2 regions of the Pseudoalteromonas translucida KMM 520 genome follow, and region 2 is predicted to be linked to the other one. Evidence: predicted binding sites of a transcription regulator. Region 2 holds the regulator's gene; the other holds the start of a gene.
The links. Region 2 encodes FliA, which starts transcription of late flagellar genes. Its sites were predicted from a motif close to CTAAAGNTNNNNNNNNNNNNGCCGATA; they were not measured.

Region 1 (18,496 bases), 630 kb from region 2:
TTAGTGTTTTTAGAATAATGAGGTAATTACGTGAATAAACAATCAGGTTTTTCTTTGCTAGAAGTAATGGTAGTACTGGTTATCATTGGCATGATCATGTCAATTGTGGCACCTAATATTATGGGTCAACAAGAAGAGGCCGCTATCGACAAAGCACACTTAGATATTCAGCAGCTTGAAGATGCAATGAGCCTTTATAAGCTTAAAAATAAAAGCTACCCAAGTACCGAGCAAGGCCTAGAAGCATTGGTTAATAAAACCAGCATAGAGCCAATACCAAAACGTTTTCCAGATGGTGGCTTTATTAGTAAATTACCAGAGGATCCGTGGGGCAATACTTATCAGTTAATTAGCCCAGGAGAAATTGGTAAATTTGATATTTTTTCTTTAGGTCCAGATGGCCAAGCAGGCACCGATGACGACATTGGTAACTGGGACGAAGAAAAACAGTAATGGCCATCAATCGCGCAGTGTATTTATATACTAATACCCAGAGCTTACTATGCAAGTAAGCCCTGGGAGATTGCGTGCAAAAAGCCGCGGCTTTAGTTTAATCGAAATTTTAGTGGTATTAGTGATCATCGCTTTTGCCACAAAAATGGTGGTATATAGCTTAGAAGGTGGCGCTGAGGATGAGTTAGATACTCAAGCGCTTAGGCTGCATACCACCATTAATATGGCATCAGAATTTGCTATTTTAAACCAAGTCGAACTGGGTTTTCATATAGACAACAACGTATTTGAGTTTTTAGTTTTTGATGGCGAAAAGTGGGTAAGTTTTGTCAGAGAAGCATTATTTGAGCCGGTTGAATTCGATCCACGTTTTAAACTAGCACTTAACCTAGACGACTTAGCTTGGGCACAAGATAACTTACTCGAGCAAGCAAATTGGCGTGAGCTAATGAGCGGCGACGAAGACAGCTTATTGGAGCTTAAAAAGTTTAAAATTCCGCAAGTGCTAATATTATCTTCGGGCGAAGTAAGTGCATTTCAATTAACACTCGAATTAAAAGAGCAAAGCGAGCCGGTTTACTTTATTGAAGGTGAGTTTACTGCGCCAGTGAATTTACGCCGAGAGCCCGAATAATGCGCCAGTATAATAAAGGTTTTACTTTACTTGAAGTGCTAGTGGCATTGAGTATTTGTGCCATGGCAGGTATTGCAGCAATGCAAGCAACCAGTGAGCACATACATCATCTATCTAGCATAGAAGAGCAAACTTACGCCTCATGGGTTGCCGAAAACATTATGGTAGAGCAGCGTACCAAAGGCGAACAATGGGAAGGGAAAGACGGCATGCGCGGTAGTGAAGTTATGGCGGGTGTTGAATGGTTTTGGCGCCAAGATATAGGCAAAACCGCAGATAAAGACTTTGTAAAATTAACCATTAATATATTTAGTGATGAAAAATACGAGCACTCAGTATATGAGCTGGCAACGTATTTAAATAAAGGCAAAAAATAAGTGAAGCAACGCGGATTTACCTTACTTGAAGTGATGGTAGCCTTGGGTATTTTAGGCTTTGTTATTATGGCCACGCACCAAATACTAGATACCACGACCCGCGCAAAAGAAGCTTCGGATGATAAAATAGCCGAGCTAAATGGTTTGCAAACCACCTTTAGGTTAATGGATCAAGATTTTAGTCAAATGACCAAACGTGCTGTACGCAATGAAGCAGGCGATGTGCAAGAGCAGTATTTGCTAGCCGGACGCTATGTTTTAGATAGCCAATATGATGGCATTGGCTTTGTACGCGACGGCTGGATAAACCCAATTAATTTATTACCACGTTCAGAATTACAAGCTGTGGGTTATCGCGTAATAAACGACAACTTGGAGCGAGTGTACCGTGTATATGTTGATCAGCTTGATAATATGGAGCCGCGTGTACAGGTTGTTTTAAAAAATATTGAAGAGCTAAAGTTTGAGTTTTTAGACGATAAAAACGTATGGCAAGCTAAGTGGCAAATTAAAGCGCTCCCCAAAGCGGTTGCTGTTACGCTGCAACAAATTGAGGCAGAACCAATTAGGCGAGTATTTTTAGTGCCAGGACAAGGTAAAGAGATTCTACCATCGAGCCCATCAACAGATGATGCACTGGCTGATGAAGCTAACCCGCAAGAAGGTGGGCAGTAATGGGGCTGCGTTCTTCTCGTGGAGCCGCACTTGTTATTGTGCTGTTTATTGTTGCCTTAGCGGCCATTTTAGCAGTCGAAATGAGTGCTAATTTAATGGTGCAAGTGCAAAAAAGTACTAACTTACAGGGCCATCAACAAGCTAAGTGGTATGCCTATGGTGCAGAAGAGCTCGCCATAAAAGCGCTGATTAAAAGCAAAAGAGACGATCCTGACAAAACCACGTTAGATCAAGTTTGGGCGCAGCAAGGCGATATACCTTACCCAGTTGATAACGGCACGCTAAGCGGAAAAATAACGGATTTACAAGCATGTTTAAACTTAAACGCTGTAGCCGTAGAACCAGATTTAAATAGTGCTAACAAAACCAATCCAGCGCACAAGGCCTTGTTCGCATTACTTGAAAATATTGAAGACTTACCAGCACAAGAGTCAGAGGAAACCATGGCTGACAGTGTGTTTGATTGGTTAGACGAAAACAGCATTACATACCGATCAGGAGCTGAGGAGGGGGAATACTTGTCGCGTCAATTTCCGTACATGACTGCTAATAGCTTATTTGCATCAACCTCAGAGCTGCGTTTGGTTAAAGGTTTTAATCCATTAGTAATGGAAAAAGTGCTGCCTTATGTTTGTGTAATACCCGGTAGCACTTTATTGTCTATTAATGTGAACACCTTAGCAGCAGAGCAAGCACTTATTTTAAGTACCCTAATAGATGAGCTAAGTGTATCGGGTGCTGAAGCTGTGATTGCTGCTCGCCCAGATGCAGGCTTTGAAAGTAAAGCTGCCTTTTTTGAGCAAGTTCAGCAGCAAGGCGGGCAAAACGTCAAAGCGGTAGAAAAATTGTTTAGTATTAATAGCGAATATTTTAAATTACAAACGCAGGCAAATTTTGTTGATCTGCGTTTTTCGATGACCACATTACTGCACGCCAAAGACGGCGACGTAACGATACTGGCGCGAAAATTTGGAGGCGTACAGTGACAGAAATACTGTTGATCCGCACGGGTCAAACCGAACAAGAGTTACTTAATTGGTTAATATACTCACCACAAGAACAACAAATAATAGCCAGTGGTGAGCTAGCTAATGCCAGTTATTTAAACGAACTGAGTGAGAAGTCACTAGGGCGCGAAGTCGTTGTGCTATTACCTTGTGACCAAGTGCAATTAAAAACGGTAATGCTACCGACTAAATGGAACCGTAAGTTAGAGCAAGCTTTGCCCTATATGCTCGAAGAAGATATAGCGTGCGATATAGATGAGCTATTTATTGCTGTAGGTGAATCTGTAATGATTGGCGAGCAGCATGCTGTTCGTGTTGCTATGACCGACCGAGAATGGTTTGAGACGTGGTTAGCGCTATTTGCAGAGCATAATTTATCGGTATATAAAATATTACCCGATGCTTTGTTATTACCCCCTGCAGATGAGGATACAGTAACGGCAATAGCGCTTAATAATCAGTGGTTATTTAAACAAGGCCCATGGCGTATAAGTGCAGTAGAGACGAGCTGGTTAAATGGTTATTTAACGGCAATGGGTAATCCAGATATAAAGCACTTTAGTCCAGCGACTCAGTTTCCTGAAACGGTAAACTTACAGGCTCAAACCAGTGATTACGACCTACCGCTGGCATTATTTGCTAAGCAGCTAGAACACACTAAGTTTAATCTTCGCCAAGGTATGTATCAGCTTAAAAAGAAAAGCACCTTATGGTGGGGGTACTGGAAAAGTGCTGCCATTATTACCAGCGTTGCCTTGGTAGCGAGTATTACGATTAAAGCTATAGAGTTGCATCAGCTAAATACCCAGTTAGAACTTGCTAAAGCACAGGTGATTGAGCGATACCAAAAGGCATTTCCGGGGACTAAAGTTCGCCCACACCTTATTAAAAACCAAATTAAAGGTGCACTGGCAAAAATACAAGATACCAGCGACGCTGGATTTTTAGAGTTAACCACTGAGTTAGTGGGGGTGTTTTCGCAGATAAGTAATTTTACTCCAGAAACACTGCGTTATGACAAAAAACGTAATGAATTACGCATGAGAGCACGCGCAAAAGACTTTCAAACCTTTGGTAAAGTTAAAGCCATACTTGAACAGCAAGGGTTAACGGTTGATCAAGGCTCGTTAAGTAACGATGGTGACTTTGTAGTTGGCGAAATTAAACTGCGAGGTGCAGTATGAAGCAGCAGTTAATTAAATATTGGCGCTCACTAAAAGAGCAAGAGCAGCAGTTAATAATAGTTGCGAGTGGTATTTTTATTGTGTTTATTTTAGTGATGGGCATTTTTAGACCCTTAAATAATGCAATAGCAAGTGCAGAGCAATCACAATTAAAACAGCAAGAACTACTAGTGTGGGTTGATGAAAGTATTGTAAAGCTCAAGGCCGCTGGTAATACACAAGTGGTTAATAGTCAAAACATTAGCCAAATAGTTAACGCCACCCGCGGACGCTATAAAATAAATATTAGTAAAATGCAGCCAAGTAATAACTCGCTACGTTTAACGCTCGACTCAGTAGAGTTTAATCAATTAATACTGTGGCTTGATGAACTGGTCAATCAACATGGTTTACGGGTCGAAAATTTAGATTTGAGCCGTGACGATAAGTCGGGCTATGTACGTGTTAGCCGTTTGCTATTAGAGAAGTAATGAATGAAAAAAATAATAACCTTATCCATTGTATTTTTACTTAGTTTTATTGTGTTTTGTATTATTAAGTTACCTGCAGCGGTGGCCATTGACCTAGCAAAACCTTATTTTCCTAAGCAACTTGAAGTAGGGCAAAGTGTTGGCACTATTTGGCAAGGGCAAATGATGCAAGTGCGCTACCAAGGTGAGCAATTAAATAATGTGCGTTGGGATGTTGCCGGGTGGGCATTATTTACCGGTAAGTTAAATGCCAATGTAAAATTTGGTGACCCACGTGAGCGCAGTGATATATCGGGTTATGCAGATGTGAGCTTTGGTTTATTTAATAAGCAAGTGAAAGTAACCAATGGATTAGTGCGCTCAACAGTTGAAAGAGCGATGCAACGCATACAACTTCCGTTACCTGTAACCGCTAAAGGTCGTGTGATCTTGGAATTGGCAGAGTATACATCGGGCGCACCTTATTGTGAGTCACTGCAAGGCGAGATAGCGAGCCCTAATATTGACGTACAAGGTTTGAACGGTTGGTTTAATATAGGCCCGCTTGGTGGTAACCTAAGCTGTAAATCGGGCGACATAGCCATACTTATCGACCCAGATAACACCTTAGGGCTTGAAGCTGATGCAATCCTAAAAGCTAATTTTGACTTTAAAGTATCAGGCTATGTAAAGCCCGATGCCACGTTGCCAAAAGATGTACATGATGCGGTTAAGTTTTTAGGTCGTCCAGATAATCAAGGCCGTTACCCGCTCAACTTTTAATGTTTAATATAAAGAGTTTTAATGCAATTACCCCAATTTACTGAGCAGCACGCTAAGCAGCTCAGCACATTTTTAGACACCCAGTCTCAAGCGATGACGCTAACGCAAAGCCAAGGTTATTTATTTGGCGTAATTTGCTCTCCTGAGCCTCTAGACGTACATGAGTGGATGGCAGCAATTTTGCCTAATACAGCTAATAATGTAGATGAAGAAATGCTATTTTTATTTATGGCGTTATACCATCAAATTAGTGAGCAAGTATTTGAAGTAGGCTATAAATTACCAGCACAATATAATTACGGATTTTGCAGTAATTGGAGCGCAGGTTTTGTAACGGCAACAACGTCATATACTCAAAAGTTATTAAGTTCAACCGCGTTAGAGGCAGAATATAAACAAGCCCTCGAAAGCGCTCAAGCCACATTAAGCTTTTTTGCACTTGATGGGCAAACCATTAGCCAAATAGCGTTACAAAACAGTATTGATGAGCAGTTACTTTGCCAGCAGCAATATGAGCTAATGGGCGACTTTGCGCTAGGCTTTGCAGAGCTCGTGGAAATAGTCGCGCTTAATAGTGGCTTGTACACAGATGAAGGCTGGGAAGAGTAGTTTAGGCGCAGTAATGAGTTGAGCTCAAAATATAGCCGTGAAATAAGTTTAAGCGCCTAGTTCTAATATAATATCAGTGCAGCCTTGCTTGCACTTAATCAGCCCTTTACCCGGCTCGCTGGTGGCTAAGTCGAGTGTTAAAACCCCATTACATTTTTCGCACTTTAGCGTTTTACCCTGCGTGAGTTTTTTAAGCATATTACGTTGCTGGTGAAATGAGTCGCTGGCTTTTTTATTTAATCCAGAAAAGTCCATTATTTACCTCGCATGTGTTCTAGTGAGCCGGATACTATTTTACATACAGTATTTAAGCGCTCATCATAAAAAAATAGGTTTAAGTCGCGCTCACGGCAGTAGCGTAAATGAAATAATCTTATTGAGTCATCGGTAGTAAATGTTTTTTCGGTGTACTCGCGCTCAGATTCAGACAGTGTTAATTGCGCACTAATTTTGTTTTTAGTCATGCTGGCAGTAGGGCTGCGATTCACTTTGCTCGCATCACTTAAAAAGTCAATACCATCGTTAAATAACCGCTCACGAGGCTCTTTCACCAAAGGGTGATCGACTGTGAAAAAGGCGAGGACTACTATTACCAAAATAATAAATTTTTTCATAGTTGGGTAAACTTTGATCCAAATAACATAAAATGATGCTGCAGTGTAATAAAATGTATTTTAAAAGCAAGTAACTAAAGTGAATAAATTATTAGCAATCTATGCCAGTAATTTTAGCCAATATTGTTATAATAGCTAACAGCAGTTAGATATTTCTGAAATATCTGAAAGTATTCAAGTCTAGTTATAAATATTATACGTAATAAGTACGTTATTACACTATAAGGTAAACCTTGAATATAGCTGAATTTTTATTTCCAAGCGGTGTTGAGGAACTTCGATGGACAAACAAATTAAAGTAAAAAATATACCAGTTGAAGTAAAGATTCAAAAGCCGGATCTTAGCGGGCAACAGGATCGGTTTAATCCACGTAATCGTATTTACGTGCGTGCTGTTAATGGCTTGCACCAACTTCTTAGGCAGCGAATTGGCTTTTTAGGTCTGTTGGCATTTATGCTGCTACCTTGGATAAATTTTAATGGTGAGCAGGCCGTTTTATTTGATTTAATAGGTCAAAAATACAATATTTTTGGTTTAACTCTGTGGCCGCAAGACTTTACCATACTCGCCTTTATTTTTATGTTGGCCGCGTTTGCTTTGTTTTTGGTCACTACATTTTATGGACGAGTGTGGTGTGGTTATACCTGCCCACAGACGGTGTGGACTTTTACCTTTATTTGGTTTGAAGAAAAGTTTGAAGGTACGGCAAACCAACGTAAAAAGCTCGACCAACGACCAATGGACTTTGATAAGTTTTGGCGCAAAACCGCTAAGCACACCAGTTGGATTTTGTTTTCTTTATATACAGCAATTACATTTGTTGGTTACTTTACCCCTATTCGTGAGCTACTCCCTGATTTTGTTACCTTTAATTCCGGTAGCTATGCCTTGATGAGTATTATCTTTTTTGCTGCTTGTACATACGGTAATGCTGGGTGGATGCGCGAAATTATGTGTTTACATATTTGCCCATACTCACGTTTTCAGTCAGCCATGTTTGATAAAGATACCTATACAGTATCGTATGATGAAAAACGCGGTGAAAGCCGTGGCCCACGCTCGCGCAAAGTGGCACACCAAGATTTAGAAATAGGCGACTGTATTGACTGTAATTTATGCGTGCAAGTATGCCCAACCGGTATAGACATACGTAATGGCTTACAAGCAGAGTGTATTAACTGTGGCGCTTGTATTGATGCATGTGATGGGGTGATGGATAAAATGAATTATCCACGCGGACTTATTTCTTATACCACTGAGCGAAACTTAGAAACGCCAGAGAATAAAACCAACCCATTGCGGGCAAAAATTATTGGCTATATAGTGATCATGGTTATTTTAACCAGTGCCTTGGTTGCCAATATTGCGCTGCGTAAAACGATGGAATTTGATATTATTCGCGATCGTAATCAGTTATATAGGGTTGATTTTGAAGGGTTGGTAGAAAACACCTACACCTTAAAAGTGATCAACAAAGCGCAGTATGAGCAAACCTTTACAATTAAAGTGCAAGGGCTCGATAACTTTAAGTACATAGGTAAACAAACGTTTAGGGTTAACGCAGGGCAATCGCACAATGTGCCTTTATCACTGGTTATGGATCCGTATGACTTAAAAGCGCCAATGACAGAATTTAACTTTGTGCTATCGCCGGTAGGCGAGCCCGACAATCAAATATCACAGTCGAGTAACTTTTTTAAAGCGCGGTAAAGTTTAACAAAAAGCGGGGTGTTCCCCGCTTTTATTTTATATAAGAAGTGTATGAGTAAATTTAGCTTTATTGATTTAACACCAGATCTAATTCTTGATGCCATAGAAAGCGTTGGTATTTATGTTGAGTCTGGTTTATTGGCATTAAATAGTTACGAAAATAGAGTGTATCAATTTGTAGCTGAAGGCGGAAAACGCTACGTTGTTAAGTTTTATCGTCCAGAGCGTTGGAGCGAGGAGCAAATACAAGAAGAACATGACTTTGCCTTTGAGCTAGCAGAGGCCGAAGTACCGGTTGTTGCGCCAATGGAATATAACGGGCAAAGCTTATTTGAACACCAAGGCTATTTATTTACTTTATTTCCAAGTGTTGGCGGGCGTTTATTTGAAGTCGACAACTTAGATCAACTTGATGTACTAGGGCGCTTAATTGGCAGAATGCACCAAGTTGCTAAAACAAAACCATTTACACAAAGGCCCACTCTAACCTGCGAAGAGTACTTACATACAGCAAAAGTTCACCTGCAAAAAAGTAACTTAGTACCTATGGGATTAGAAACCGCTTTTTATACCATTTTAGATTTGGTTATTAAGCAGGCGCAAGCACAGTATACCAATGTAAAAACGATACGTTTACATGGGGATTGCCATGCTGGCAATATATTATGGGCAGGTGATGCGTTAATGTTTGTTGATTTAGATGATAGTCGCCAGGGGCCACCCATTCAGGATTTATGGATGATGCTAAGTGGCGATCGACAAACGCAGCTGTTACAGTTAGATACCTTAGTAACCGCCTATGAAGAATTTTGTGATTTTGATCACTCGCAGCTTAAGTTGATCGAACCACTTCGGGCTATGCGTATTATCCATTACATGGGGTGGGTTGCAAAACGATGGAGCGATCCGGCTTTTGTGCGGAACTTTTCATGGTTTGCCGATGACAAATACTGGGAGCAACAAATTTTAGCACTTAAAGAACAGCTTGCCGCATTGCAAGAAGCACCGCTAAAATTATTGCCATAACATTTTATTCAAAAATATGTACAACGAGAGACTAATGCTTAAAAAATTAAAACTGAGCCTACTACTTCTTTGTCTACCTTTTGCAGCACTTGCAGCAAACTTTGAAGTAGGTAATCAATATACAGTTATCGATATCGAAAAAAGTACTACACCACAAGTTACCGAATACTTTTCGTTTTATTGCCCGCATTGTTTTAAGTTTGAACCGGTTGCACACGCAATTGAAGAAAACCTACCTAAAGGTGCGGTGTTTATAAAAAATCACGTTAACTTTTTAGGCGGCGTATCGCCACAAGCACAAAGTAACTTGAGCCTAGCTTATTTAGTTGCTAAAAAGCACGGACAAGCAGATACGATTACAGACAAGATTTTTAAAAGTATTCATGTTCAGCGCGCACCACTGACTGAAATTAAAGATCTAAAAAAATTATTAGATATAAATGGCATTAGTAGCGATACATTTGATCAAGATATTGCCAGTATGCCCATTATTGCAGCTGAACAAGCAATGCAAGATAAACAAAATAAATACTCAAAATTAGGTGCGCTAACAGGCGTTCCTACTTTTATTGTAAACGACAAATATAAAATCAATCTAAATACCATCAAGAGCCAAGAAGAGCTTGATGAGTTAGTTTCATTTTTACTCGCACTATAAAATATTGGAGCCATATAATAATGATAAAATTAGTTAAAGCCGGTTTGCTTGCTGTATTACTACCTTTTGCTGCAACAAGTTTTGCAGCAACCTTTGAGGAAGGTGTGCATTATGAGGTTGTGTCTGAGCGCGCAACTAAAAAACCAGAAGTGAAAGAGTTTTTCTCATTTTACTGTCCTGCGTGTAATAACATGGAGCCACTGGTAGCCGAGATTAAACCAATGCTTGATAAAGGCGTAAAGTTTAAAAAGAGCCACGTTGATTTTGTTGGTGTACGCGATACCGAGCATCAGCAAATGATTAGCCAAGCGTTAGCAACGGCTGAAGTGCTACCACAAAAAGATAAAATTATTGCGGCTATCTTTAGCCACATTCATACAAAGCGCGCAAATTTTAATGAGCTAGCCGACGTAAAAGATGTGTTTGTAGCCCAAGGCGTTGATGGCGATAAGTTCGATAAGTTATTTAAAAGCTTTTCGGTACGTACATTAAGCTCAAAAATGAAGCGCGACCAAGACTACTTTAAAGAGAAAGGTGCATTGCGTGGTGTACCTACTTTTATCGTAAATGGTAAGTATAAACTGCTTCTAGGTCGCGAATCGGGTATTAGCGAACCAGCAGATATCACTAAATTAATTAACTACTTGGCAAGCAAGTAAAGTTAATCCCATACAAAAAGCTCCTTAGGAGCTTTTTTTATGGGTAATTTTTAGCTGGTTATTTTAAGTATTCTTTTTTTGTAAAAATACACCCGACTCAATATGGTGCGTATAAGGGAATTGATCAAAAATCGCAAAGCGTTTAACTTCATGGGTGCGGGTTAAGTGATCAAGGTCGCGCTCTAGTGTCTCTGGGTTACACGAAATATAAATAATATTTTCGTAATTTGCTACTAAGTCACACGTTAGAGTATCCATACCGGCACGTGGCGGATCAACTAAAATGGTTTGACAATTGTAGCTGTTTAAATCTATACCTTCTAAGCGAGAAAAACTACGTTCGCCATTCATGGCTTGAGTAAACTCTTCGCTCGACATGCGAATAATATCTAAATTGGCAACCTTGTTTTGCGCTATATTGTACTGCGCTGAGTGTACCGACGACTTTGATATCTCGGTTGCCAGCACTTTGTTAAACGAACCCGCTAACGCAATAGAGAAGTTACCGTTACCACAATAAAGCTCAAGTAAATCATTTTTAAGTGGCTTACATAAGTCTTGCGCCCACTCTAGCATTTTAATATTTACTTTGGCATTTGGCTGGGTAAAGCTATTTTCTACCTGCTGATATATTAGTTCTTGGCCATTCACGTTTAAGCGTTCGGTAACGTAGTCATCACCAAGCATTTCTTTTTGTTTGCGGGCACGGCCAATAAAATCAATTTTATACTTACTGCTTAACTTTTCTTTAAGCGCGTTAATTTCACTCAGCCAATGCTCATCAAGTGGCTTGTGATATAACAGACTCACTAAAATCTCACCGCTTAGCGTAGATAAGTAATCAATCTGAAATAATTTACGACGCAAAATTTCACACGACTTTAAATTATCAATCATTACTTGCATCACTTCACCTACCAAAGGAGCGGCAGGGTCAAAGCTATCAACGCGAATTTTGTCTTTAGTTTGTTGATCAAACATTATATGAAACAGATCGTCACCATCGTGCCATACTCTAAACTCAGCGCGTTGGCGGTAGTTAATCGGCTCTGAGCTAAATACCTCAAGTTTATCCACACCAAAACGTTGAAATTGGGCAGCAATACGCTGTTCTTTTTCGCTTAACTGCGCATCGTACTGTGTGGTGTCTATTTTAATAACTGCCATTAACGCTATAACCTTATCTTTGAGAGCTGTTTATCGGCGCTATTGTAGGGAGCGAGATGTATTTGTCTAGTTTTGATGAAATATATATTGGTTTTTTTTTGAGCATCTAGCTACAGAAATAACTTACACTGCCGATAAGTAAGGCAAGCATAGATAGGAGTCGGATCATGAAAATCGGTAACTTTGGCTTTGTTCCAAACCACAATATTAATAAATACGGTAATAAAGGGGCTTTACAGCAACCTACAATACAGTCGCCTCAAGATAACTATCAGCAGCGCGGTAAAGAACTTGCTGCCAAAGTGCTCGGTGACAAAATGGCTCAAGCTCTTGGCTTACCGATAAGCGAGCCAAAAAAAGATAAACCGCTTTTTGATTTTGATGAAATCGTTAAAAACGTTTTAGACTTCGTTACCAGTGCAGTACGTAAAGCAAAAGCCAACGGTGCCGACGATGAAAAACTCAAAGGTATGTTAGGTGATGCTAGAAAAGGCGTGCAAATAGGGATTGATGACGCGGTTGATGAATTAAAAGGCAGTGGCGTGTTTAACGACGATATCGCACAGGGTATTAATAAATCTAAAGAAGGCATATTTCATGGCCTGGACAAATTTGAAGACGATTTATTTAATCCTAAACCCGCCAGTGTCTCTGTTAGCCAAGCTCAGTATGCAAGTTTAAGTAACAAAGCAGAATATAAATTTACTACCGCCGAAGGAGACGAAGTGAGTATTCGTTTTGCTGATGCTTATGAGTCACAATCAGCCAGCCGTTATCAGCAAAATGGGAATGGTGAATCTTTTGTAAGTGAGTCGTCGCAGTCTCGTGAGCTGTCATTTTCTATGTCGGTTAATGGCGATTTAAATGAGAATGAACAAAAGGCGATTAATGAGCTAATGGCTGACTTACAAAGTGTAAGTAGCACCTTTTTCAGTGGTGACTTAGACAAAGCATTTGAAGAGGCACAAGCACTAAGCTTAGGCAACGAACAGCTGGTGGCTTTTTCAATGGATTTACGACAAACCAAAACAGTCGCTGCAGTCAAAGGTTACGAAGAGTACAAGCCAGTTCCAGAAAAAGCAGTGGCAGATAAATTAGCGCCGTTTAACGACGACTTAAAAGCTGTGTTTAATAAAGCCACAGAGCTGGGCATACAAAATCAGTTATCCGGTATTATGCAGTGGTTAAATCAAGATCAAGCAGAAATAGATAAATTGGTAGATTACACCAAAGCTATGTTCGAAAACCTTAATCAATTAAATATAGCAACGGACGAGCTAACCAATCAACAATAGTTGCACCATTAAACTACTTTCTTTTATAAAAATCACATGGCAAACTGCCGTTCTTAACTTAGAGTAAGGACAGTAGTTTGTCAGCGCACATAATGGTTTTTGATTCAGGTATTGGTGGTACTACGGTACTTGAACATATTCAGCAAAGTATTCCAGATGCGCAATACAGCTATTTTATGGATAATGCGCTATTGCCGTACGGCGCTCAGTCACAGCAAACTATTATTAACCGCTTATGTGCACTCATTCATTTTATTAACCAGCAAACGCTTAATGTAGATTTAATTGTTATTGCATGTAACACCGCCTCTACTTCAGCTCTGGGGGCGGTACGCCAAATTACTACTATTCCTATAGTGGGTGTAGTACCCGCGATAAAACCTGCTGCGCAACTTACACAATCTAAACATATCGGCCTACTGGCAACTCCAGCAACTATATCAAGTCCCTACACGCACACGCTTATACAAGAACATGCCGACAATATAGCTGTTAGCTTATATAGTAGTGTTGAACTAGTTACTTTAGCAGAGCATCTGTTTTTTGAACAAAGCTTAGATACAACTAAACTGTACCAAGAACTCGATCGTTTAAACATAGATCAGTCTATAGATGTATTAGTATTAGGCTGTACGCATTTTCCTATCTTGGCAGAGCCGATTAGTCAGTACTTTAATAGGAAAGTGCAGCTACTTGATTCCGGTGCAGCGATTGCTAAGCGAGTTCATTACTTAATTAGCCAGCTTAATTTAACGAATAACAATATTGCAGATACAAAAAAGCCGCTGCAATATTATGCAACGGCTAGTGTGAGTAGTCGTAAGTTAGCTGTAAAGCTAGTTACACTGATTGATCCGGCTCAGAACGAAGAGCGTTAGAATCATCTTCTTGTTTTTGTTTTGCTTCACGTACCTTTAAGGTACGTTGTTGGAACTCGCTATCGTTTAACTGCGCTATTGCATTGTCGGCATCAGCTTGCGCCATTTCAACAAAACCAAAGCCACGACGCTTGCCTGTATTTTTGTCCTTTAATAAGCGAACGTTGAACACTTTGCCTTGCTCTTCAAATAAAGCACGTACCACACCTTCGTTTGCACGATAAGGAAGGTTACCAACGTAAAGCGTTTTGGTTTTTACTTCGGCTTCTACTACACCGTCAGACGACATCGCAGCAATAACAATACCACCAATGAGCAAACCAACAGCAAATAGTAGTGCAGGGTCTAACTCTAGGCTTTTAAGTGCGAACTTAACTATAACAAAACCAACAACAGCAAGAATAACTGAGAGGATAAAAGATTTTTGATCGGGTAATTTCATTTTGATCTACCAATAAACAGGAAATAAACATTAATTTAACATTGTGAACTTGCTATCTTAACGTCTTAATTCAACATAGCAATAAAATTTATAGTAAATAATATAAAACGGGGTGAAAAAGCATCGTTTTATACATGTTTTTATCATGTTTCACCTGCTATCGATTACATTTTGTTCGAACAGTGAAAAGATCTAAAAAAAGGCTTGATCTGTTTTCGGATCTCCCTATAATGCGACCCCACTGAGAAGGGAAACGCCGAAGCATAGCAAGGCACGAACTACTTAGAGAGTTAAATAAAACTTCGGTTTTAAATTGTCGAAAGAAAGTTTAAAACAAAGTGTTGACTCGAAAAATAAAGGATGTATTATACGCATCCCTTGAGACGCTAAAGCGACTCAAAACGTTCTTTAACAATATAAAGCAATCATCTGTGTGGGCACTCGTACAGATTGAGTTCTAACAGCCAAACTACTTACTCTTTATGGGTAATTAGCGAGGCAAAAAAATTAGAGTCTCAATTGAAAACTGAGTGACCAACAGAATAGTTATTTCGGTAATTATTCGGCACAGTCAATTCAATATCGAAAGATATTAAAATAAATTCAGAATTCATTGAGCTGTCGAAAGACATAAAACTTTTTAATTGAAGAGTTTGATCATGGCTCAGATTGAACGCTGGCGGCAGGCCTAACACATGCAAGTCGAGCGGTAACAGAGAGAAGCTTGCTTCTTTGCTGACGAGCGGCGGACGGGTGAGTAATGCTTGGGAACATGCCTTGAGGTGGGGGACAACAGTTGGAAACGACTGCTAATACCGCATAATGTCTACGGACCAAAGGGGGCTTCGGCTCTCGCCTTTAGATTGGCCCAAGTGGGATTAGCTAGTTGGTGAGGTAATGGCTCACCAAGGCGACGATCCCTAGCTGGTTTGAGAGGATGATCAGCCACACTGGGACTGAGACACGGCCCAGACTCCTACGGGAGGCAGCAGTGGGGAATATTGCACAATGGGCGCAAGCCTGATGCAGCCATGCCGCGTGTGTGAAGAAGGCCTTCGGGTTGTAAAGCACTTTCAGTCAGGAGGAAAGCGTGGTGGTTAATACCCATCATGTGTGACGTTACTGACAGAAGAAGCACCGGCTAACTCCGTGCCAGCAGCCGCGGTAATACGGAGGGTGCGAGCGTTAATCGGAATTACTGGGCGTAAAGCGTACGCAGGCGGTTTGTTAAGCGAGATGTGAAAGCCCCGGGCTCAACCTGGGAACTGCATTTCGAACTGGCAAACTAGAGTGTGATAGAGGGTGGTAGAATTTCAGGTGTAGCGGTGAAATGCGTAGAGATCTGAAGGAATACCGATGGCGAAGGCAGCCACCTGGGTCAACACTGACGCTCATGTACGAAAGCGTGGGGAGCAAACGGGATTAGATACCCCGGTAGTCCACGCCGTAAACGATGTCTACTAGAAGCTCGGAGCCTCGGTTCTGTTTTTCAAAGCTAACGCATTAAGTAGACCGCCTGGGGAGTACGGCCGCAAGGTTAAAACTCAAATGAATTGACGGGGGCCCGCACAAGCGGTGGAGCATGTGGTTTAATTCGATGCAACGCGAAGAACCTTACCTACACTTGACATACAGAGAACTTACCAGAGATGGTTTGGTGCCTTCGGGAACTCTGATACAGGTGCTGCATGGCTGTCGTCAGCTCGTGTTGTGAGATGTTGGGTTAAGTCCCGCAACGAGCGCAACCCCTATCCTTAGTTGCTAGCAGGTAATGCTGAGAACTCTAAGGAGACTGCCGGTGATAAACCGGAGGAAGGTGGGGACGACGTCAAGTCATCATGGCCCTTACGTGTAGGGCTACACACGTGCTACAATGGCGCATACAGAGTGCTGCGAACCTGCGAAGGTAAGCGAATCACTTAAAGTGCGTCGTAGTCCGGATTGGAGTCTGCAACTCGACTCCATGAAGTCGGAATCGCTAGTAATCGCGTATCAGAATGACGCGGTGAATACGTTCCCGGGCCTTGTACACACCGCCCGTCACACCATGGGAGTGGGTTGCTCCAGAAGTAGATAGTCTAACCCTCGGGAGGACGTTTACCACGGAGTGATTCATGACTGGGGTGAAGTCGTAACAAGGTAGCCCTAGGGGAACCTGGGGCTGGATCACCTCCTTATACGATTTAGAACTTATTTGTTCGTAGTGTCCACACAGATGATTGTTAATTGTAAAGAGAACAACACTTATTGTTTGGGTCTGTAGCTCAGCTGGTTAGAGCGCACCCCTGATAAGGGTGAGGTCGGTAGTTCAAATCTACTCAGACCCACCACTTTACTCCCATACATCGTTATGGAATATCTCGTTTAGTAAACTAAACGTCGATTTCCCACGCCTTGCCTGGAAGCAAAGTCGGTATACAAACAGTAAGACCAGCATATGTGGGGCTATAGCTCAGCTGGGAGAGCGCCTGCCTTGCACGCAGGAGGTCAGCAGTTCGATCCTGCTTAGCTCCACCACTTTACTTCTTAAAAATAAATATTCTTTATCGGGTCATAAACGACCTGAGAATGAAGTGTGTTTAATTTTGAGAAGTTTTTATTTCTCTTGCTCTTTAAAAATTTGGAAAAGCTGATAATAAAATTCTGATGAATACATTGTATTTATCAAGAGTTTTCAAAAGTAAAAAAAGAATGGTAGCAGTACCATTCAGTGCCATTTAGTTAACTCTTATGAGTTGATTGATTGGTATCTACTTTAGTATTCAATATTGACTTCTGGCGAAGTTAAACTGTCACACAACAAAGACCCGTTTGGGGTTGTATGGTTAAGTGACTAAGCGTACACGGTGGATGCCTTGGCAGTTGGAGGCGATGAAGGACGTATTAACTTGCGATAAGCCTAGTCAAGCTAGTAAAAAGCACTTGAGACTAGGATTTCCGAATGGGGAAACCCACCTGCTTGCAGGTATCGTTAACTGAATACATAGGTTAACGAGGCGAACGCGGAGAACTGAAACATCTAAGTACCCGTAGGAAAAGAAATCAACCGAGATTCCGAAAGTAGCGGCGAGCGAAATCGGAACAGCCCTTAAGCTTATTATGTGTTAATGGAAGGCTGCTGGAAAGCGCCACGATACAGGGTGATAGTCCCGTACATGAAAAGACATTTTAAGTGAAATCGAGTAGGTCGGAGCACGTGAAACTTTGACTGAATATAGGTGGACCATCATCTAAGGCTAAATACTCCCAACTGACCGATAGTGAACCAGTACCGTGAGGGAAAGGCGAAAAGAACCCCTGTGAGGGGAGTGAAATAGAACCTGAAACCGTGTACGTACAAGCAGTAGGAGCCCACTTGTTGGGTGACTGCGTACCTTTTGTATAATGGGTCAGCGACTTATATTTTGTAGCGAGGTTAACCGATTAGGGTAGCCGTAGGGAAACCGAGTCTTAACTGGGCGAATAGTTGCAAGGTATAGACCCGAAACCCGGTGATCTAGCCATGAGCAGGTTGAAGGTTGAGTAACATCAACTGGAGGACCGAACCCACTAACGTTGAAAAGTTAGGGGATGACTTGTGGTTAGGAGTGAAAGGCTAATCAAACCGGGAGATAGCTGGTTCTCCCCGAAATCTATTTAGGTAGAGCCTCGGACGAATACTTACGGGGGTAGAGCACTGTTAAGGCTAGGGGGTCATCCCGACTTACCAACCCTTTGCAAACTCCGAATACCGTAAAGTAATATCCGGGAGACACACGGCGGGTGCTAACGTCCGTCGTGAAGAGGGAAACAACCCAGACCGCCAGCTAAGGTCCCAAAGTCATAGTTAAGTGGGAAACGATGTGGAAAGGCCCAGACAGCCAGGAGGTTGGCTT
Region 2 (14,310 bases):
ACATTGCCACGTAAGTTAATAATACCAATCACGTACGAAGGTGCACCAGGTACAGGGGCTATTTCAGTGTAGCGTAATATTTCTTGCACTTGCATTACGTTAACACCGTAAGTTTCGTCTTCTAACTTAAACGTTACCCACTGTAGTATTTCATCATTATTATCTGCATTTTTATTTGCTGACAGTAACTTATCTTGATTCATGCTGTTTCCCCGTAATGGTCATTACTACTGACGGCTGTCTAGGCCTTTCTCTAATAATGCATTTAAATTATTTACATCTATTAAAGCGCACATTTTTTCTTTAATAACACCGGCAAGCCATGGGCGCTTACTTTGGTTTGTACGCCATTTTACATCTTCTTTACTCAATGTAATGTTATTTATTAGCTTTTCTGCCAATAATCCCCACTGACTGTCGCCTAGTGTAATTAAATACTTATAGTTAAGTGACGCCTCTAACTTTTCGTCATACTTCTCTGGCATAACCCAACGTGCGGTATCAACCACATTAAGCTTTTCATCTCTATTGAGCATAACGCCTTTAAACCACTTTGGTTTACCAAATAATTGATTTACTTCACCCAGTTCATGTATGCCACCTAACGCTTTAAGCGGCACAGCTAGCGTTAATCCTGCTACTTCAAAAAATAAGGCTTGAAACTGCCCGTCAAAATAATCAGCTTGGCTTTGTGCGGCTAATATTTGCTCGGCCGACACAGCTTGCTCAGCAGAGGTTACTAGCGCTTTAATTTCTTGCGCTATCGGTTTTTTAATAACGTCTGGCACAGCTTGCTCAAGTGCTGGGGTACTTTCTGTGCTCTGCTCTTCTAAATCTGGGTGTTCAGTTTTCCTATCCGTTACTTGCTCAAGTAATTTTGCAACGGGTTCAAGATTATCTACAGGCTCGTCTTCACACAATAACGCGCCTAGATATTGAGTCATTACTTTTTCATTAGCAAATAATTGCTTACTCATTGATTAACCTTGTTCTATTAAATAATCGAGCAATGCTTTGTAGGCATATACCCCGCGAGACCGTGGGCAAAATTCACTTGGAACTTGTTGCGCTAAACTGGCGTCTCTAAATTTGGTATCTACCGGAACAACGCCCGGCCACACTTTATCGGTGTAAGTATTTTGCAGTGTTTTATATGCCTCTAACGAGGCTTTAGTGCGCTTATCGTACATGGTGGCAATTATAGTATATTCATAGCTTTTAGCTTGAGATGTTTGCATTAACTGCATAGTACGCATCATTCTGTCGAGCCCCTTTAACGCTAAAAACTCAGTTTGAACTGGCACTAAAATACGTTCACTCGCAGCAAGCGCATTAACCATTAATACGCCAAGTACTGGGGGGCAATCGAGGATTGCATAGTCGTAATATTCGCTTATTTTTGCAAGCGCTTTTTTTAATATTAATCCCATACCGGTTTTATTGCCCATACTTCTATCTAGGGTAGCAATAGCCATAGTGGCGGGTAATATATCTAAATTCTCAATACTAGATGGGCATAATGCTTGGAGTATTTCTTCGCTTTGCATGCTAGTTCCGCGTACAAAAATATCGTATACGCTAACCTCTAAATCCTCTGAATCAATGCCAAAGTAATAGGTTAATGAGGCATGAGGATCGGTATCAATCAATAACACGCGCTTACCTTGCGATGCTAAAATACCAGCAAGGCTAACCGCGGTTGTGGTTTTCCCTACTCCACCTTTTTGATTTGCTACAGTCCAAATCTTCACATTGCATCCTAATTACAGTTCATTTCGAGTCGATATACGAATACCGCCATGGGGTAAACGAATTATTTTTATTGTATTATCGTCAGAGGGTAATTCTGCTTCAGGCTCAGGTTTAACGGCTACTTGTTGCGGCTCAACGCTTACTACTTCTGCTATTGGTGGCAACCCATATTTAGATAGGGCAATAACTACTTTGCGATTTTCAGCACGCCCTTGCTTAGTATCGTTAGTGGCAAAAGGAGAATATTGACCATAACCTTCAATCGCCATTCGAGCTGAATTTATACCTAGGCTTTCAAGCTCAACTAAAACGGCTGTTGCACGCGCCACCGACAACTCCCAGTTCGAGCGGTATATTTCATTACCTATGGTTTGGTTATCAGTATAGCCGCGTACTCTAATATAGTTATCTACCGGGGCAATAATATCTTTAATTATTTTAACAACTTGCTTAGCGCGAACTTGCGCTACACTACTGCCACTTGAAAATAACATACCTGAGCTAAGCTCAATGATCAGCCAATCTTGGCTGAGTTCTAAGCTTGCTTCACCATCACGTATTTCATCTATTAATGACGATTGCAGCTTAGTTAATAAGCTATCGAGTGGTTTGCCAAGGTGTTTTTGCTCAATGTTACTGGTATCACTTTGCCCATCTAGCAACTTTGGCCCGTGCTCTTCTTTTAAAATACTTTCGCCGTAGAGCACTTCTTGCTCTGGAGTTACTCTGTCTGTCAATATTGCGTCGCCATTTACCCCTGTTCCTTGCTGCGAATGTTGACGGGCCGATTTATCAAATACATAACCAATCGAATCGGATAGCACTTGAAATTTCTCTTCTTTGTTAATTGCTATTGCGTACAAAACCACAAAAAAGGCAAACATAATCGTCATATAATCAGCATAAGACACCAGCCAACGCTCTGTGTGCTGGCTTTTAGTGTGGGTGTTGCGTAAGCGACGACGTAACATAATAGCGGCTACTCAACCACGACATTTGGGCGGTCAACCCGATAGGCTTCAAGCTTTAATTCAATACTTACCGGGCTTTCGCCTTGGCTTATTGCAATTACGCCCTCAGCAAGCATCTCGTGATAAAGCATTTTTTGCTCAACCCGCTGCTTTAACTTATTAGCCATAGGTAAAAATAATAAATTAGCTAAACCCACACCATAAATAGTTGCTATAAAGGCAGTTGCAACACCGGCTCCAAGCTTTTGCGGATCGGTAATAAACGACATTGCCTGAATAAGACCAAGCACTGCACCTAAAATACCTATGGTCGGGCTATAACCGCCCATAGCTTCATAAACACGGCTTGCCTCTAGCAAACGTTCGCGCTCTAGTAGTAAATCTATTTCCAAAGTGTCGCGCAGCTTTTGATCTGAGCAACCATCAACTAATAACCCAAGGCCTTTTGCAGCGTAGGCATCTGGGTGAGTAAGCGCTTCATTTTCAAGGGCTAAATAACCTTCTTGACGGGCTTTATGTGACCAACCTTTTACTTGCTCTATCGCATCTTCAATATTGTATTTAGGCGATACAAAAACCCAGTGCGTAATTTCTAGCATCTTTTTAAAAGTACTGGCTGATGTTTGTAACATTACAGCACCCAATGTGCCGCCAAGTACTATGATCAGCGCAGGCCCGTTAAATAATGCCGATACCACGCCGCCCTCTAACGAGTAACCTATTGCAATGGCGCCTAAGCCAATAAGTAAACCTAGTACGGAGAGTTTATCCACAGCCCACCTCTGTATTTAAACGTACTGCTACTTCATCTAATGGTAGACTTTCGCTCGCTAAACCAGCATTAGCAATGGCTTGTGGCATACCATAAACAACACAGCTTTTTTCGTCTTGCGCCCAAATGGTCGCCCCTGATTGCTTAAGCATGCGAGCGCCTTCACGCCCATCTGCGCCCATGCCAGTTAATACTATGGCTAGCACATCACCTTGGTACGCTTTAGCGGCACTGGCAAAGGTCACATCAACGCTTGGTTTATAACTAATGCGCTCGCTGTTATCTTCAAAAACTCGTAACGTTCTCGTTGCCCCACGACCATCAATCATCATTTGCTGACCACCGGGCGCTAAATAAGCCACTCCTGCTTGCAGCCGATCCCCTTGCTGCGCTTCTTTAACCCGAATTTTACACAAGCTATTTAAGCGTGCCGCAAAAGCCGGAGTAAACGCAGCAGGCATATGCTGAATTAACAATATAGGGTGCGGAAAATTAGCAGGAAGCTGAGTTAATATAGTTTGTAGCGCAACAGGTCCACCGGTTGATGTGCCAATTGCAACTAGTTGATAGTGCTTGCCACTCGCGCGCTTTGTTACTGTAGCACTGCGGCCAGTTACCGGCGTATTAGCAAAGCTTCGCTCTGGTTGCGCTACTGTTGTTGCTGTTTTGTTTGTTTGTGCAAACCTTGTTGCTAATGCGCTTGGCGCTGAAGTAGGTGTAAATAAAGGTTTGTTTACGCTGGGGGTTCTAGTGCTAGCAACACGTCTAATGCGTTGGCGGCCAATTTCTTTTACTTTGCTTTGCAGCAGCTTAATAGCATCTTCGTTATTGCGAGCAATGTCTTCAAATTTTTTCGGTAAAAAATCCATAGCACCGGCATCAAGTGCATCTAAAGTTGCAGTTGCACCAGAGCGAGTTAACGACGAAAACATTAAAATTGGCGTGGGGTTACTGGCCATAATTTCTTTTACGGCACTGATACCATCTAACACTGGCATTTCTACATCCATAGTGATCATATCAGGACGTAAACTCGCTGCTTTTTCTACAGCATCTCGGCCATTTACGGCAAAGCCAATTACTTTAATCTCGCTATCTAACTCAAGAATTTCACTCACTCGACGGCGAAAAAAGCTCGAATCATCAACAACTAAAACTTTAACGGCCATTTTGCTCTCTTATTTTTATTGTGTAGACGTATAAAGCATACGTCTACTTTATTATTTACCTGCGTAGTGCTTTAACATACTCGGTACATCTAATATAAGTGCAATACCACCATCCGAAGTAATAGTGGCACCTGCCATTCCTGGCGTACCTTGTAATAAAGCGTCTAACGGCTTAATAACCACTTCTTCTTGACCAATTAACGAATCAACCACAAAGCCAACTTGTTGTGTACCTATTTGTACAATAACCACATGGCCTTGCGCTTTACGGCTCGTACGATCGGCACCTTTAACCAGCCAATGCTCTAAATAAAATAAAGGCACTGCTTTTTTACGAACAATAATAGTTAACTGACCATCAACCACATTCGTTTTAGTAAGGTCTAAGTTAAATATTTCACTTACCCCTGCCAATGGTAGTGCAAATGTTTGCTCACTCACTACCACCATTAAGGTAGGTAAAATAGCCAAAGTTAACGGTACTTTAATTTCCAGTATGGTACCCACGCCTAGCTCTGACTCTATGCTAACCGAGCCATTTAACTGGGTGATTTTAGTTTTAACCACATCCATGCCAACACCACGGCCTGAAATATCAGATATTGCTTCTTTAGTAGAAAATCCTGGCGCAAATATTAGGTTGTAAGCTTCGGTGTTAGACAAACGGCTTGCTTGTTCTTGGTCAAGCACGCCTTTTTTAATCGCTATTTGTTTTAGTTTTTCAGCATCCATACCCGCACCATCATCTTTAATGGTAAGCAAGATATGATCCCCCTGCTGCGAAGCAGAAAGTGTAACGGTACCTGTTCTCGGTTTACCCGCAGCTTCACGATCATCTGGCATTTCTATACCATGATCAACTGAGTTACGTACTAAATGCACTAATGGATCGGCCAGTGCTTCAACTAGGTTTTTATCTAAGTCGGTTTCTTCGCCAACCAGTAATAAGTTAATATCTTTATTTAAGGTACGTGCTAAGTCGCGAACAACACGCGGAAAACGGCCAAATACTTTTTTGATTGGCTGCATTCGCGTTTTCATTACCGCACCTTGCAAATCAGCTGTAACAACATCTAAGTTAGATATTGCTTTACTCATAGATTCACTTTCTGAACTGGTGGCTAAGCTCACTAACCGGTTACGTACTAATACAAGCTCGCCCACCATATTCATAATTTGATCAAGGCGTTTAGTATCAACCCTTACAGTTGTTTCTGCTTGTGCAGGCGGCGCTTTTTTAGCAACTGGCGCAGCGGTATTGGTATTAGCACTTGCTGCTGCAACAGCCGCTTTTGGCTGTTCAACTTTATTAACTGCTACTGGCGAAGCTTTAACTACAGCAGCTTTAGGAGCCGTAACCTTGTTTACAGCTGCAGGTGTTGCCGCGCTTTCTTTAGATTTTGGCGCAGCTCCCTTACCATGCAGCTCATCTAGTAAAGCTTCAAACTCATCGTCACTTATTTCATCATCGTTAGTGCTAGCAACCTGACTTTGAGATGCTTGAGGTTTTGGTGTTTTATTTACCGCACCAAAACTTCCCACCCCGTGAAGCTCATCTAATAAGCTATCAAATTCATCGTCGGTAATATCGCCACTTAAGTCACTGCTATTACTTAATGACTCTTTTATTGCAGGGGCTTTACCTTTGCCATGAAGTTCATCAAGTAAGTTTTCAAATTCATCTTCGCTAATTTCATCAATATTCGCATCGCTTGTTGTGGCGTTTGTTGCAGCACTGGGTGCATCAAACAACTCATCAAATGCAAAAGGGTCATCATCTAAATTAGTATCTGGCGTTATTACTGGCGCAATAGTGTCACCACTAAGCTCTTCTTCTGTGGGCGGTAAACCTAATTTATGTAATATTTCGAGTAACTGAGGATCTGCTGGCTCTGGTTGCTCACGATTTTTTATCGTAGCAAACATTTCGTTAATAGTATCAAGTGCTTGAAGTATAACATCCATTAACTCAGAGTTAACCGTTCGCACTTTTTGACGCAGTAAGTCAAACACGTTTTCTGCGCCATGGCAGGCATCTACCAGCTCTGACATTGCTAAAAAGCCCGCGCCACCTTTAACAGTATGAAAGCCTCTAAAAATAGCGTTTAATAACTCAGTATCTTCTGGGTTATTTTCCAGTTCAACTAATTGTTCAGATAAAAGCTCAAGGATTTCTCCAGCTTCAACTAAAAAATCTTGTAATATATCTTCATCGACTTCAAAGCTCATGCAGTTACTCTCCTATTAGAAGCCCAAACTTGATAATAAATCATCAACTTCGTCTTGATCAGATACAACATCATCACGCGATTCTTTATCAATAATAGGGCCTTCAGGGCCTGCTAATGGTTGTGCAGCAATCGAGTTGTCTATTTTTTGTTGTTCTTGGCTATCGTTTTCATCTTGTGCTGCAAACGCAGTTAACAGATGAATTAAACTTTCTTCAACTTCGCGTACCAGCTCAATAACACGGCGAATTACTTGCCCGGTTAAATCCTGATAATCTTGAGCCATTAACACATTGGTCATTAATACTTGCAACTCATCGGTTTTAAGATGAGAGCTGTTCATAAACTTATCTATGCTATGACACAGTGTTTTAAATTCACCCAGTTCAAGATCGCGGCTCATTAAGCGATCCCAAGTTGGCTTAATATGCGAAATATCATCAGCTAATTGCTGGGCTAAAGGCAGGCTTGCTTCAACCGCATCCATGGTTTTGTTAGCGGCGTTTTCTGTCATTTCTATGACATAGTTAAGTCGCTTTTTAGCATCAGGAATGGCATCAGTGGTTAAATCTGTTATGCGGGTGTCAAGTTCAAATCCCTTTAAAGACTCGTGCAACTGCCGCGTTAATTTACCTACTTCTGCAAACAAATAGGATTGTTCTTGAGAGGCAGTTTCTAAAATTAACTGATCCGCCTTATGCTGCTCACCGTTTTCTAAAAAAGTGACCAGCTGACGTGCTTGCTCTAAAGTAATCTGAGGCGCAGCAGGTGCTGACATAAGCCTCTCCCCTTATTAACCTAAGCGTTCGAACACTTTTTCTAATTTAGTTTTTAATGTACCCGCAGTAAATGGCTTAACAATATAACCATTAACGCCTGCTTGGGCTGCTGCAATAATTTGCTCTTTTTTAGCTTCTGCAGTAACCATTAAAACCGGAAGATGCTTTAATTTATCATCTGCGCGTATTGCTCTTAACAAGTCAATACCTTGCATGCCAGGCATATTCCAATCTGTTACCACAAAGTCAAATGATTGATTTTGCAACATAGGTAAAGCAGTTGAACCATCATCTGCTTCTAAAACATTGGTAAACCCTAAATCACGCAATAGGTTTTTAATAATACGTCTCATCGTTGAAAAGTCATCAACAACAAGAATTTTTATGTTTTTATCCAAAACATCCTCCAGTGAGGCCTAAACCTGTATTTATTTATTTCTAATTTATCCAGTCATTGATTTTTGCTTTTAGCTTAATCATCGCCTGACCATGTATCTGACTTACACGCGATTCACTTACATCGAGTATCTGTCCAATTTCTTTTAAATTCATTTCATCGTTATAGTACAACGAAAGCACCATCGCATCTCGCTCTGGCAGGGATTTAATTGCACTTAATAATGATTCATTAAACCTTTCATTTTTAACGTTATTAAAGGGTTTGTCTAGTGCTAAATCGTGCCCAACAGGTGTTATAACATCCTCATCAATACCTAAATCTTCTATTCCTAGGATTTTACTGGAATTAACATCGGTTAAAATATGATGATATTGCTCGAGTGTAATTTCAAGCTTTTGGGCAACTTCACTGTCTTTAGGTTCACGATTCAGGCTGCTTTCTAATGCTGAAATAGCTTCTATAACTTGGCGGCTTTTACGATGTACAGAGCGAGGAGCCCAGTCCCCACGGCGCATTTCATCTAGCATAGCACCACGAATACGAATACCCGCAAAGGTTTCAAAACTAGCGCCTTTAGTGGCATCAAAGTTTTTTGACGCCTCTATTAATCCTATCATTCCTGATTGAATTAAATCATCGAGTTGTACACTAGGGGGTAAACGAGCAATTAAATGACATGCTACTTTTTTTACTAATGAAGCATGCTTTTCAACAATCATATTTAAATTTTGTGTTGATTCATATCCCATAGCTCTATTCACCAATGTAGTCATAGTTAGCCGTTAACGAGTTTCTCAATGAAAAATTCTAAATGACCTGAAGGCTGGTTCGGTATTGGCCACTTTGTTATTCTTGTTGCTAATGTTTTAAAGGCAAGTGCAGCAGGAGAACTTGGAAATAGTTCAACAATTACTTTTTGACGACGTGTTGCTTTACGCATATTTTCATCATAAGGAACGGTTGCAACCAACTCCATTGATATATCTAAAAATCGGTCTGTAACCTTTGATAGCTTTGCAAATAATTCTTGCCCTTCGCGTAATGAACGCACCATGTTGGCAACAATTTTAAATTTATACACGCCATGTTCGCGGCTTAATACTTTGATCAGTGCATAGGCATCGGTTATTGAGGTAGGCTCGTCACACACCACAACCAAAACATCTTGTGCAGCGCGAGAAAAACTCAGCACCATATCCGATATACCGGCAGCGGTATCAACAACTAATATATCAAAATCAGTATTGAGTTCGCTAAAGGCACGAATAAGCCCAGCATGCTCTGCAGGCGACAACTCAACCATACTTTGTGAACCCGACGTCGCTGGTACTATTTTGATCCCAGCGGGGCCTTCTACTAGTATTTCATCAAGCTCACATTCGCCAGATAACACATGCGATAAATTACGCTCAACACGTAGTCCAAGCATTACATCACAATTGGCTAAACCCAAATCGGCATCAAGCACTAACACTCTATTGCCTTGCTGGCCTAAAGCGATCGCAGTATTTAACGATACATTTGTTTTTCCAACGCCACCTTTACCGCCAGTGACGGCGATAACCTTAACGCCGTTATTATTATTTTTGCTCATTTTACGCAGGCCGCTTGCTTGATCTAATACTGTGTTAATCATACATCTCTACTGTGCTCGACGCCACTGATTGGTGTCGTGAATGTTGTACTTTTGTTCTCTTTAAATATAATTGCTCAGCTTTTTTCACTAGTTTTTCTGCATTTGCAACTCGAATATCTTCAGGTACTCGTTGACCATTAGTAAGATACCCTATTGGCAGGCGATTTTGAATCGCAATACTAATTATCTCGCCTAAACTTAATGATTCGTCGAGTTTAGTGAAAATACAACCGCTTAACTGTACTTTTTTAAAGTGTCTTACGGTTTCTTGTAACACATTTATTTGCGCAGTGGCACTTAATACTAAGTAATTACGAATATCCACACGCTGATTACGCATTAAGGTATTTAGCTGCTCAGTTAAACGTAAATCACGTTGGCTCATACCTGCAGTGTCAATAAGTACTAAGCGCTTGTTACGTAAATGATATAACACTTCGGCTAGTTCGTTCGCATCTTTAACTTGTTTAACCCCACAGCCAATAATACGGCCATACGTTGCAAGCTGCTCGTATGCACCAATTCTGTATGTGTCGGTAGTAATTAGTGCTACTTTATCGGCACCATATTTTTGTGCGCCTAATGCTGCGAGCTTAGCCACTGTCGTAGTTTTACCTACACCCGTTGGACCAACTAATGCGTAAACTCCACCTTGGCGCAAAATTTCGTTATTCGTGGTTTGCATTTGATCTTCAACCATAGTTAACAGCGCTTTCCAGCCCTGCTGACGCGGAACATCTTCAGGTACAAAACAAGCCATTTGCTCAGCAACTTCTTTATCGATTCCCATGCCTACTAAGCGGTCAATCATGCATGCGCGCGTTGGGTCACGGCGCGCCATATCTTGCTGCATTAAACCCGACACTTGATGCTCTAATAACTGGCGAATTGCGTTCATTTCTTCACGCATTGTGCTCATTGCTTCACTTTCGGTATTTTTAGTCGTGTGCTTTTGCGCAACTGGCGTGTCTAATTCATCAAAATCACGGTCTAGGTCATCAAAACCTAAGCTGTCAGCTTGTGTTTGTGGGCGTGCTTGCGCGGCTTCTTCACGCGCAAACATATTTGTAGGGCGTTGTTTAGCGACCGGCTCTTGATAATGTTCTGAGGTGTCTATACCTGATTGCGAAAACATTGAAGCCAACTCTGCTGAACGTGGACGCGGCGACTGGCGCTCTAATAATGCTTGTAAGCTGTCGGCTACCTTTGCTTGTGGCTCAGGTCTAGCACGCTGCGGCTCTGGCTTTACAAAGTTATGCATGCTTTGCGAGTGAACAGAATGTGCCGTACGCTGCTGCAGCGGCGCACTTTGTTGTGGCGCGGCGGCTTTAGGGGCTGCTTTGTCATAATCAACCGCTGCGACAATTTCTACGCCGTTTGCGAGTTTTTTATTAGACATAATAACCGCATCAACACCTAGTTCATCTTTAACTTCTTTAAGTGCTGTGCGCATATCTTTAGCAAAAAAACGTTTAATCTTCATGGTTTAACCCCTTTAAAATCTTATTGTTGGCCTACTGAGCTAACAATCTTGATCTGCCTTTCGTCTGGTATCTCTTGATAAGACATCACTCGCAATCCTGGAATGGTGTACTTAACAAAACGAGATAACACAGTGCGTAACATTCCTGACGTTAACAGTATTGAAGGTTCACCGGCCATTTCTTGATTTTGATGCGCTTCGTTTAATGACACTTGAAGTCGCTCTGCAAGTCCTGGCTCTATTCCGGCACCTTCGTCGCCTGCATTTTGTAATGACTGATGCAACATCTGTTCCAACTCGGGCGCCAAGGTTATGACAGGGATTTCTGAAGACATACCCACCGCATCTTGCACTATTAATCGACGCAGTGAAATTCGTACCGCAGCGGTTAAAACATCTGGGTCTTGGCTACGCGGGCCATACTCTACAAGGGTTTGCACTATTGAGCGCATATCGCGAATAGCCACCCCTTCGTTTAATAAATTTTGTAAAACTTTAACTATGGTAGTTAATGGCAATACATCAGGCACCAAGCCTTCTACTAATCTTGGGTGACTTTTTGCTAGCATATCTAATAGGTTTTGTACTTCTTCGTGGCCTAATAATAACGCCGCATTATTGGTGAGTAATTGGCTAATATGGGTGGCAACCACAGTCGCCGAATCAACCACGGTATAACCAAGCGATTGCGCTTCGTCTTTTTGATCAGGTTTGATCCACACCGCATCCAAGCCAAAGGCTGGATCTTTAGTTTCAATCCCTTTTATAGGACCAAATACTTGCCCCGGATTAATTGCCAATTCGTCGCCGTGTTTTAGCTCGCCTTCGCCACTTGATACACCCATTAAGGTAATTCTGTATGCATTTGGGTCTAGCTCTAAGTTGTCGCGAATATGTACCGGCGGCACTAAAAAGCCTAATTCTTGAGAGAGCTTTTTACGCACGCCTTTAATACGGTTTAACAGCTCGCCACCTTGGGATTGATCAACCAATGGAATAAGTCGGTAACCTACCTCTAAACCAATTACATCAACTTGCTGCACATCGTCCCAGCCTAACTCTTTTTGTTCTTGCTTATTGGCAATGCCTGTACCTACTGCGCTGCCATTAGCGGTTTCCTCAGCAAGTGCTGCTGCCGCTTTTAATTTATTTTGTTGAGTGTAGTAAGCTAAATAACCTAATAGTGCGCCCAAGCTTAAAAACGCTACGTGCGGCATACCAGGTACTAAGCCCATAATGATTAAAATGCCTGAAGCAATAAATAACGACTTTTCGTTACCGAGTTGTTTCTTAAATTGATCGCCCATGTTGTGCGACTCATTTTGACGCGTTACAACAATAGCAGTACCAATAGAGAGTAATAATGAAGGGAGTTGCGCAACCAAGCCATCACCTATGGTGAGCAAGGTATAAATTTCCATGGCATTGCCAAAGCTTAAATCGTGTTGGATCATGCCAACAAATAAGCCACCAACAATATTAATAATTAATATAACAATACCGGCAATAGCATCGCCTTTTACAAATTTACTGGCACCATCCATAGAACCATAAAAGTCGGCTTCGCGGGTTACTTCTTCGCGGCGCTCCCGCGCTTGCTCAGCGCTAATAAAACCCGCATTCATGTCAGCATCAATTGCCATTTGTTTACCCGGCATAGCGTCTAGGGTAAAACGCGCCGACACTTCAGAAATACGCCCAGCACCTTTAGTAATTACCACAAAGTTAATGATGATCAAGATTAAAAACACCACTAAACCTACTGCATAGTTACCACCAATAACCACAGAGCCAAAGGCTTCAATTACTTTACCGGCAGCGTCACCACCATTGTGGCCCTCAAGTAATACTACTCGGGTGCTGGCAACGTTAAGTGCCAAGCGCATAATAGTGGCGATTAGTAACACAGCCGGAAACATACCAAACTCAAGTGGTTTCATAGTGTATACAGTTACCAGTAACACCACCAAAGCAAGGGCAATATTAAAAGAAAATAATATATCAAGCAGGAACGGAGGAAGAGGTAAAATGACCATACCAAGCGCAGCAAGTACCATTAATGGTGTACCTACGCCTTTGGCATACTCTTTTTTATCTTTGTTAAGTTGTTGTAATACCGCTTTAAATCCCATAACCCTACAATTTCAAAAAATTGACACTACTGTGAAATTGCAATAACTATTCCAAGTTATAGGTTATTTAAATTAATACTGATAATCGTCAGGAATAGGTAGTTTTTTATTAAGTTTAGTGGGGCGTTTTCCGCGCCCTTTATTAAAGCGCTTAAGCTGAAATACATAAGCCAATACTTGCGCAACTGCGGTAAATAATTGATCCGGAATTTGCTCCCCTACTTCTGCAGTATGATAAAGCGCTCGAGTAAGCGACGGCGACTCTAAAATAGGCACTTCATTACCAATCGCTATTTTACGAATTTGCATCGCCATTTCATCAATTCCTTTGGCAACTACTATGGGTGCTCCGGCGCGTTCGGTGTCGTACTTTAAAGCCACAGAATAATGGGTAGGGTTAGTTACAATAACATCGGCATCGGGCACATCTTGCATCATGCGTTTTTGCGACATTTGCCGTTGGGTTTGCCTTATACGGGCTTTTATTTGTGGGTCACCCTCTGAGTTTTTATACTCGTCTTTTACTTCTTGTAGGGTCATTTTAAGTTGTTTATTGTGATTATAGCTTTGAAATGGCGCATCAATCGCCGCAATAATAATTAAGGTACAAGACAAACCTAAAAACATCCAAGCCAATATTTCTAGGGCATGAATAATATTACCTGGGGCGCTTTCTACACTTAAGTGCAGTATTTCATCAAAAAAGGTATTAATTAAAAACACTGCAAAACTGGCAACTAAACCAAACTTTAACAGCGACTTTAACAGCTCCACCCCAGCTTGTGGGCCAAACATACGTTTAAAGCCTTTAGCGGGCGACATTTTACTGGCTTTAGGTGCAGCAGCTTGCCAACTAAAATTAAAGCCACCTAACATGGTGTTACCAATAAAAGCAGCTAATACAATAATAAATACAAACATTGCCATAGGAAACATCAGCGCATCGGCCACTTCGCCCCATACGGCAAACATTTTGGTGGTGTCGTAG

Region 1: a site for FliA is predicted at 12,117-12,143, ahead of PTRA_RS01235 (DUF5610 domain-containing protein). Genes of this name have one in related genera too.

Annotation. Positions count from the first base shown of each region.
Region 1 is NZ_CP011034.1:247,515-266,010, forward strand. It holds gene gspG (type II secretion system major pseudopilin GspG) at 31-453, shown strand; gene gspH (type II secretion system minor pseudopilin GspH) at 503-1,087, shown strand; gene gspI (type II secretion system minor pseudopilin GspI) at 1,087-1,464, shown strand; gene gspJ (type II secretion system minor pseudopilin GspJ) at 1,465-2,139, shown strand; gene gspK (type II secretion system minor pseudopilin GspK) at 2,139-3,125, shown strand; gene gspL (type II secretion system protein GspL) at 3,122-4,330, shown strand; gene gspM (type II secretion system protein GspM) at 4,327-4,800, shown strand; gene PTRA_RS01190 (type II secretion system protein N) at 4,804-5,562, shown strand; gene PTRA_RS01195 (UPF0149 family protein) at 5,584-6,171, shown strand; gene PTRA_RS01200 (hypothetical protein) at 6,220-6,426, opposite strand; gene PTRA_RS01205 (hypothetical protein) at 6,426-6,785, opposite strand; gene ccoG (cytochrome c oxidase accessory protein CcoG) at 7,066-8,496, shown strand; gene PTRA_RS01215 (serine/threonine protein kinase) at 8,548-9,522, shown strand; gene PTRA_RS01220 (thiol:disulfide interchange protein DsbA/DsbL) at 9,557-10,180, shown strand; gene PTRA_RS01225 (thiol:disulfide interchange protein DsbA/DsbL) at 10,201-10,839, shown strand; gene trmA (tRNA (uridine(54)-C5)-methyltransferase TrmA) at 10,903-12,006, opposite strand; gene PTRA_RS01235 (DUF5610 domain-containing protein) at 12,174-13,301, shown strand; gene murI (glutamate racemase) at 13,379-14,179, shown strand; gene PTRA_RS01245 (RNA recognition motif domain-containing protein) at 14,142-14,621, opposite strand; rRNA gene PTRA_RS01250 (16S ribosomal RNA) at 15,263-16,798, shown strand; tRNA gene PTRA_RS01255 (tRNA-Ile) at 16,875-16,951, shown strand; tRNA gene PTRA_RS01260 (tRNA-Ala) at 17,063-17,138, shown strand; rRNA gene PTRA_RS01265 (23S ribosomal RNA) at 17,445-18,496, shown strand, end outside.
Region 2 is NZ_CP011034.1:877,669-891,978, reverse strand. It holds gene PTRA_RS04145 (chemotaxis protein CheW) at 1-203, opposite strand, end outside; gene PTRA_RS04140 (chemotaxis protein CheW) at 228-977, opposite strand; gene PTRA_RS04135 (ParA family protein) at 981-1,751, opposite strand; gene PTRA_RS04130 (flagellar motor protein MotB) at 1,764-2,723, opposite strand; gene PTRA_RS04125 (flagellar motor protein) at 2,732-3,496, opposite strand; gene PTRA_RS04120 (protein-glutamate methylesterase/protein-glutamine glutaminase) at 3,489-4,664, opposite strand; gene PTRA_RS04115 (chemotaxis protein CheA) at 4,716-6,893, opposite strand; gene PTRA_RS04110 (protein phosphatase CheZ) at 6,909-7,670, opposite strand; gene cheY (chemotaxis response regulator CheY) at 7,686-8,069, opposite strand; gene PTRA_RS04100 (RNA polymerase sigma factor FliA) at 8,110-8,820, opposite strand; gene PTRA_RS04095 (MinD/ParA family ATP-binding protein) at 8,847-9,707, opposite strand; gene flhF (flagellar biosynthesis protein FlhF) at 9,700-11,190, opposite strand; gene flhA (flagellar biosynthesis protein FlhA) at 11,211-13,322, opposite strand; gene flhB (flagellar biosynthesis protein FlhB) at 13,395-14,310, opposite strand, start outside.